DNA from 2 places in the Vibrio floridensis genome. Region 1 is predicted to be linked to the other one. Evidence: predicted binding sites of a transcription regulator. Region 1 holds the regulator's gene; the other holds the start of a gene.
What was found. Region 1 encodes MetJ, which represses methionine synthesis genes. Its sites were predicted from a motif close to TTAGACNTNTANANGTCTAA; they were not measured.
Positions count from the first base shown of each region.

Region 1 (3,423 bases):
ATCGTACCATTGACGAATTCGTGGATACGGTCGCGAACATTGCAGATACCTTTGGCGGCATCAATCTAGAAGACATCAAAGCTCCAGATTGTTTTGAAATTGAAAAACGTCTGATTGAACGCTGTGATGTGCCGGTGTTCCATGATGACCAACACGGTACGGCCATTGTCACCGCTGCTGGCATGCTGAATGCGATCGAACTGCAGGGTAAGAAGCTAAACGAATGTATTATCGTTTGTCTTGGTGCGGGTGCGGCTGCCGTGGCGTGTATGGAGCTGTTGATCAAATGTGGCGCGATGCGCGAAAAGATCTACATGCTGGATCGTAAAGGTGTGATTCACACTCGTCGTGATGACCTCAACGAGTACAAGCAACTGTTCGCCAACAATACAGACAAGCGCACACTAGAAGATGTGATCAGCGGTGCGGATCTCTTCCTTGGCGTCTCTGGTCCAAACCTAATGCCTGCAGAAGCGCTGAAGCTGATGGCGGACAAACCAGTTGTGTTTGCGTGTTCAAACCCTGATCCAGAGATCAAGCCGGAATTGGCGCATGAAGTGCGCAGCGATCTTATCATGGGCACTGGCCGCAGTGACTATCCAAACCAAGTCAACAACGTGCTTTGTTTCCCATTCATTTTCCGTGGTGCGCTGGATGTGCGCGCGAGTGTGATTAACGATGAAATGAAGCTGGCTGCGGTTGACGCGATTCGTCAATTGGCGAAAGAACCAGTTCCAGAGGCCGTGCTTAAAGCGGCGGGTGTGGAATCGCTGAGCTTTGGCCCACAATACATTATTCCAAAACCAATGGACTCGCGTTTGTTGCCTCGCGTAGCGAAAGCGGTGGCCCAAGCGGCCGTTGATACCGGCGTTGCTCGTATTCCAATGCCTGAAAACTACATGGCCGAGTAAATCACAGCCTAAACAAACGGGACGCTTTAAGCGTCCCGTTTTGATCGTGTGTCACTTATCCCCGATGTGACCCTGCCCGATGATTTAATCATCGTAGGCTTCAAACTCGATACCCATCGCCGTCATCAACTCTTTGGCTTCAGTAGGAATGTCGTCAGGGCGATCTTTTCTAAGATCTTCATCCGTCGGCAGGGGCTGACCTGTATAGGCATGCAAAAATGCTTCACACAACAACTCGCTGTTTGTCGCGTGGCGCAGGTTGTTAATTTGACGACGAGTACGTTCATCCGTCAGAACTTTTAGTACTTTAAGCGGGATAGAAACGGTAATTTTTTTGACTTGCTCGTTTTTCTTTCCATGCTCTGCGTATGGACTTATGTATTCGCCATTCCAGTCAGCCATTGCGCACCTTCAGAGTAATAATTGGTGAATTAAAATTGTAAGCGGAGATTTTAGCTGGATTTACTGCCATAAGCAAAGACATATAGACGTCTAGAAGTGTTGACGTCTTAATGTTTGATGGTTAAAGTGACAGCTATTAAAGGAGAGGAAGGCGCTGCAACAACATTAGCGCATTCTTATTAAGAATTCATCTTCGCTGAAAGGAAACATGATGAGCACTCACAAGCCAGCCACGATAGCCGTGAGAACCGGCATCGAATCCGATACTCAATACCGTGCCGTTGTACCACCCATTTATCTCTCAACAAACTATGGTTTCTCTTCCTTCGGTGAAGTTCCTAAATATGATTACACTCGTTCTGGCAACCCCAATCGAGGTTTGTTAGAACAAGCACTGTTCAAATTGGAATCGGGCAAAGGAGCAGTGGTCACCAACTGTGGCACCTCTGCACTCAACTTGTGGGTCTCTGCTTTCTTAAGCCCAGATGATCTTATTGTGGCTCCTCACGACTGCTATGGCGGTACTTATCGTCTGTTCAATACTCGAGCGAAAAAAGGCGATTTTAAGGTCCGTTTTGTTGATCAATCCGACAGTGCTGCACTGGATGCGGCGTTGGCGCTTAAGCCTAAACTGGTGTTGCTTGAAACGCCTTCCAACCCGCTGGTGCGTGTGGTGGACATCGCGGAAGTGTGTGAGAAAGCGCATAAAGTGGGCGCGTTGGTGGCGGTCGATAACACCTTTTTGACACCGGTGTACCAAAAGCCTTTGGAGCTCGGGGCTGACTTTGTGATTCACTCGACAACCAAGTACATCAATGGGCATTCTGATGTGATTGGCGGTGTGGTGATCACCAAAACCGAAGAGCACGCAACAGAGCTAGCGTGGTGGGGGAATTGCCTTGGTGCAACCGGCACGCCATTTGACAGCTATATGACGCTGCGCGGCATTCGTACTTTAGGCGCTCGCATGCGTGTGCATGAAGAGAGTTCACAGCAAATCCTTGCTTATCTACAAACCCAAGATTTGGTTGGTACGATTTATCATCCAAGCTTGCCAAATCATCCAGGGCATGAGATAGCGAAAAAACAGCAATCTGGATTTGGCTCTATGCTCAGTTTTGAGTTCGCGGGCAGTTTCGAGCAGCTAAAAGTGTTTGTTAAAGTACTTGAACTGTTCTCATTGGCGGAGTCGCTTGGTGGCGTTGAAAGCTTGGTCTGCCATCCCGCATCCATGACCCATCGCGCTATGGGTGAAGAAGCATTGGCTGAAGCTGGGGTAACACAGCAACTCATCCGTCTATCGGTGGGTCTTGAAGATGCGCAAGATTTGATTGCCGACCTTAAGCAAGCCTTTCAACAAGCGAAGGAGGGCCGTTAATGAGTCAGGTTCGACAACTGCACAAATTTGGTGGAAGTAGCCTTGCTGATCCGGATTGCTATCGCCGAGTGGCAGGCATACTTAAAGAGTATTCTGGTGAGAATGATCTCGTGGTTGTGTCTGCAGCAGGAAAGACCACCAATCGTTTAATTGAGTTTACCGATGCACTTGAGAAAGATGGTCGATTGGCACACGAAACGTTGCAGGCTTTGCGCCACTATCAAACTGGTTTGGTGGAAGCTCTGATTCAATCCGATCTGAGAAAGACGTTGTTAGACCAGTTGGTCGACGAGTTCAGTACGTTGGCAGAGCAGACGGCCCCGTTGAACGCAGCGCAAAAAGCTGCGATTTGGGGTCATGGTGAAGTATGGTCATCGCGTCTGTTGGCGGCGTTGCTCAACCAATCTTCACTACCCGCGGTTGCCCAGGATGCGCGTGCGTTTCTGCGTGCGGAAACGGGCACACAACCAGAAGTGGATCGCGCTCGCTCTTACCCCTTACTCAAAGAAGTGTTGGCTCAGCATTCCCACCGCCGAGTGGTGATCACTGGCTTTATGGCACAAAATAATGCTGGTGAAACGGTACTGTTAGGTCGCAATGGTTCTGATTATTCCGCTACGGTGATTGGCGCTTTAGCAGAAGTAAACAAAGTCACAATCTGGAGTGACGTAGCTGGCGTGTACAGTGCCGATCCACGATTAGTCAATGACGCCTGTTTACTGCCTTTGTTGC
Region 1 is NZ_JAKGCY010000013.1:9,638-13,060, forward strand. Features, by position in the region: gene LZU85_RS16570 (malic enzyme-like NAD(P)-binding protein) at 1-911, shown strand, start outside; gene metJ (met regulon transcriptional regulator MetJ) at 996-1,313, opposite strand; gene LZU85_RS16580 (O-succinylhomoserine (thiol)-lyase) at 1,525-2,691, shown strand; gene LZU85_RS16585 (bifunctional aspartate kinase/homoserine dehydrogenase II) at 2,691-3,423, shown strand, end outside.

Region 2 (3,423 bases), on a different contig from region 1:
AACGAGTGAACCAATCACTAAGAAAGGAAGAAACTCTGTAAGTGGTGCTCCTTGCACAGAAGGGTAGAGGGCATGGAGTAAAGCGGCAATGCGCATCCAGAAAATCATGCACACCGCTAACAGCACCGCAAAGGCCCATTGAGAAGAAGAGTTGCGGCCAATGGCTTTCATTGAGTGGAGTAGGCTGGCGCTATGGCCGCGTTCTCTTTCCCAACTGGCATCATACAAACCAAGCGCAAGAAATGGGCCGATGAGCATGTAAACCACTAAGCTGGGCATTACCACCAAATGAGTCCCTTGCCACTCAACCAGCAACACAATACCGATGGCGGCAGCCATGAAGCATAAGCCATAAAAGGCGCTGATAAGTGGCATTCGAATGAAGTCATGCAAGCCAAGTGCTAGCCAGTGAAACGGGGCGGACACACTGAGTTGGTTACATGGAATAGTGCGAGCGTATTCGTGATCGGGAACGTCCTTTCGTTTTTGCTCCAGATCCGACGGGTCTACGGTACGAGGCATAGCTCCTCCTTGATCGATTCACTGTCAGACTGACGTTGACTGTCAGTAGGTTTCAGATGCGGGGCAAGCTCTCTTTTATTACCGTTAGCATCTGTTTTGTTGTCGTTAAGATGAGAGATAAATCTCATTTAACATTTATTTAACTATCGTTGGAGTTAGTTAAAAATACAAATGCCGTGGCGAATTTTTCGTCGCACAAATGAAAAAGCCTTCGCATTGAGCGAAGGCTTTGGAGAATGAGGTGAGGTTATCTTACTTGATACCAGCAAACTCACGCAGTAGTGCTGCTTTGTCAGTCGCTTCCCATGGGAACTCTTCGCGACCGAAGTGACCGTATGCTGCGGTCTTCTTGTAGATTGGCTGAAGTAGATTCAGCATCTCTTGTAGGCCGTATGGACGTAGGTCGAAGAACTGACGTACCGCTTCAATGATGATGTCGTGTGATACTTTCTCAGTACCGAATGTTTCCACCATGATAGAGGTTGGATCAGCAACACCGATTGCGTAAGACAGTTGGATTTCACAGCGATCTGCCATACCCGCCGCGACGATGTTTTTCGCTACGTAACGTGCTGCGTAAGCAGCTGAACGGTCTACTTTCGATGGATCTTTACCAGAGAAAGCACCACCACCGTGACGAGCTGCGCCGCCGTAGGTATCAACGATGATCTTACGACCAGTCAAACCACAGTCACCCATTGGACCACCGATAACGAAACGGCCAGTTGGGTTGATGAAGTATTTTGTTTCTTTGTTTAGCCATTCAGAAGGAAGAACTGGCTTGATGATCTCTTCCATAACCGCTTCGCGAAGATCCGGTGTGGAAATAGAATCGCAGTGCTGAGTTGAAAGAACAACCGCATCAATACCAACAATTTTGCCTTGCTCGTATTGGAAAGTAACCTGTGATTTTGCATCAGGACGCAACCATGGCAGTGTGCCATCTTTACGAACTTTCGCTTGACGCTCCATCAAACGGTGCGCGTAAGTGATTGGTGCTGGCATAAGAACTTCAGTTTCGTTACATGCGTAACCGAACATGATGCCTTGGTCGCCCGCGCCTTGCTCTTTAGGATCGGCTTTATCAACACCTTGGTTGATGTCTGGAGACTGTTTACCGATAGTGTTCAGTACTGCACATGAGTTTGCATCGAAACCCATATCTGAATGTACATAACCAATTTCACGCACCGTTTCACGAGTTAACTCTTCGATATCAACCCATGCTGAAGTGGTGATTTCACCACCGACCATTACCATGCCAGTTTTTACGTACGTTTCACATGCAACACGCGCTTTTGGGTCTTGTTCAAGAATCGCATCAAGAACCGCATCAGAAATCTGGTCTGCAATTTTATCTGGATGACCTTCTGAAACCGACTCAGAAGTAAACAGGTGCTTAGCCATGAGAGCTCCACTTTTTTAATCTATTCTGCTGTGAGAATGCATGCTCCAGCAGTAGGAAATACAATAACGTTTGTAGGTGTTTCTACATCTAGACGTCTATTCTAGTTTTGAATGCTCGAATTACAAGCTCTTTTTTATTATTAGCTAAAACCAAACGTTTGCTTAATCGAGTGAGAAAATGTTTTTTTCTCAGTGAAATGGCATTAAGTCGCTTACATTTCGACAAATTGTTCAGGTAAATCGTTTGCAGTCGAGAGATTGCTTTGCGAAAATAATCGCCACTCGATTTTCTATGTTATCAATTCGCTTAATGCACTCAGGAGCAGACATGCCTTCTCGTAAACATCTCGCTAATGCAATCCGCGCACTCAGCATGGACGGCGTACAAAAAGCAAACTCAGGCCACCCAGGCGCACCTATGGGTATGGCGGACATCGCTGAAGTTCTTTGGCGCGGCCACCTAAACCACAACCCATCAAACCCTGAATGGGCTGACCGCGACCGTTTCGTACTGTCTAACGGCCACGGCTCTATGCTGATTTACTCGCTACTGCACCTTAGCGGTTACGAGCTATCTATCGACGACCTAAAGAACTTCCGTCAATTGCACTCTAAGACTCCAGGTCACCCAGAGTACGGCTACGCACCGGGCATCGAAACAACAACTGGCCCGCTAGGCCAAGGCATCACCAACGCGGTTGGTATGGCAATGGCTGAGAAAGCGCTCGCAGCGCAATTCAACAAAGAAGGCCACGACATCGTTGACCACTTCACTTACGTGTTCATGGGTGATGGCTGTCTGATGGAAGGTATCTCGCACGAGGCTTGCTCTCTTGCTGGTACGCTAGGTCTAGGCAAACTGATCGCATTCTGGGATGACAACGGCATCTCTATCGATGGTCACGTTGAAGGTTGGTTCTCTGACGATACACCTAAGCGTTTCGAAGCGTACGGTTGGCACGTAATCCCTGCAGTAGATGGCCACAATGCTGAAGCGATCAACGCAGCAATTGAAGCCGCTAAAGCAGATCCTCGCCCAACTCTAATCTGTACTAAGACTATCATCGGTTTTGGTTCACCAAACAAATCGGGTTCACACGACTGTCACGGTGCACCACTAGGTGCGGAAGAAATCGCAGCGGCACGTGAATTCCTAGGTTGGGAGCACCCAGCATTTGAAATCCCTGCTGACGTTTACGCAGAGTGGGATGCAAAAGCAGCTGGCGCTGCAAAAGAAGCCGCTTGGAATGCGAAGTTTGATGCGTACGCAGCAGCGTACCCAGTCGAAGCTGCGGAATTCAAACGCCGCGTAAATGGCGAACTGCCAGCTCAGTGGGAAGAGAAAGCAAACCAAATCATTGCAGATCTTCAAGCAAACCCAGCGAACATCGCATCACGTAAAGCATCGCAAAACGCGCTAGAAGCGTTTGGTAAAATGCTGCCAGAATTCATGGGCGGCTCAGCTGACCTAGCGCCTTCTAACCTCACCATGTG
Region 2 is NZ_JAKGCY010000006.1:21,121-24,543, forward strand. Features, by position in the region: gene LZU85_RS11160 (DUF2189 domain-containing protein) at 1-522, opposite strand, end outside; gene metK (methionine adenosyltransferase) at 775-1,929, opposite strand; gene tkt (transketolase) at 2,258-3,423, shown strand, end outside.
Region 2: a site for MetJ is predicted at 2,010-2,029, ahead of metK (methionine adenosyltransferase). Genes of this name have one in related genera too.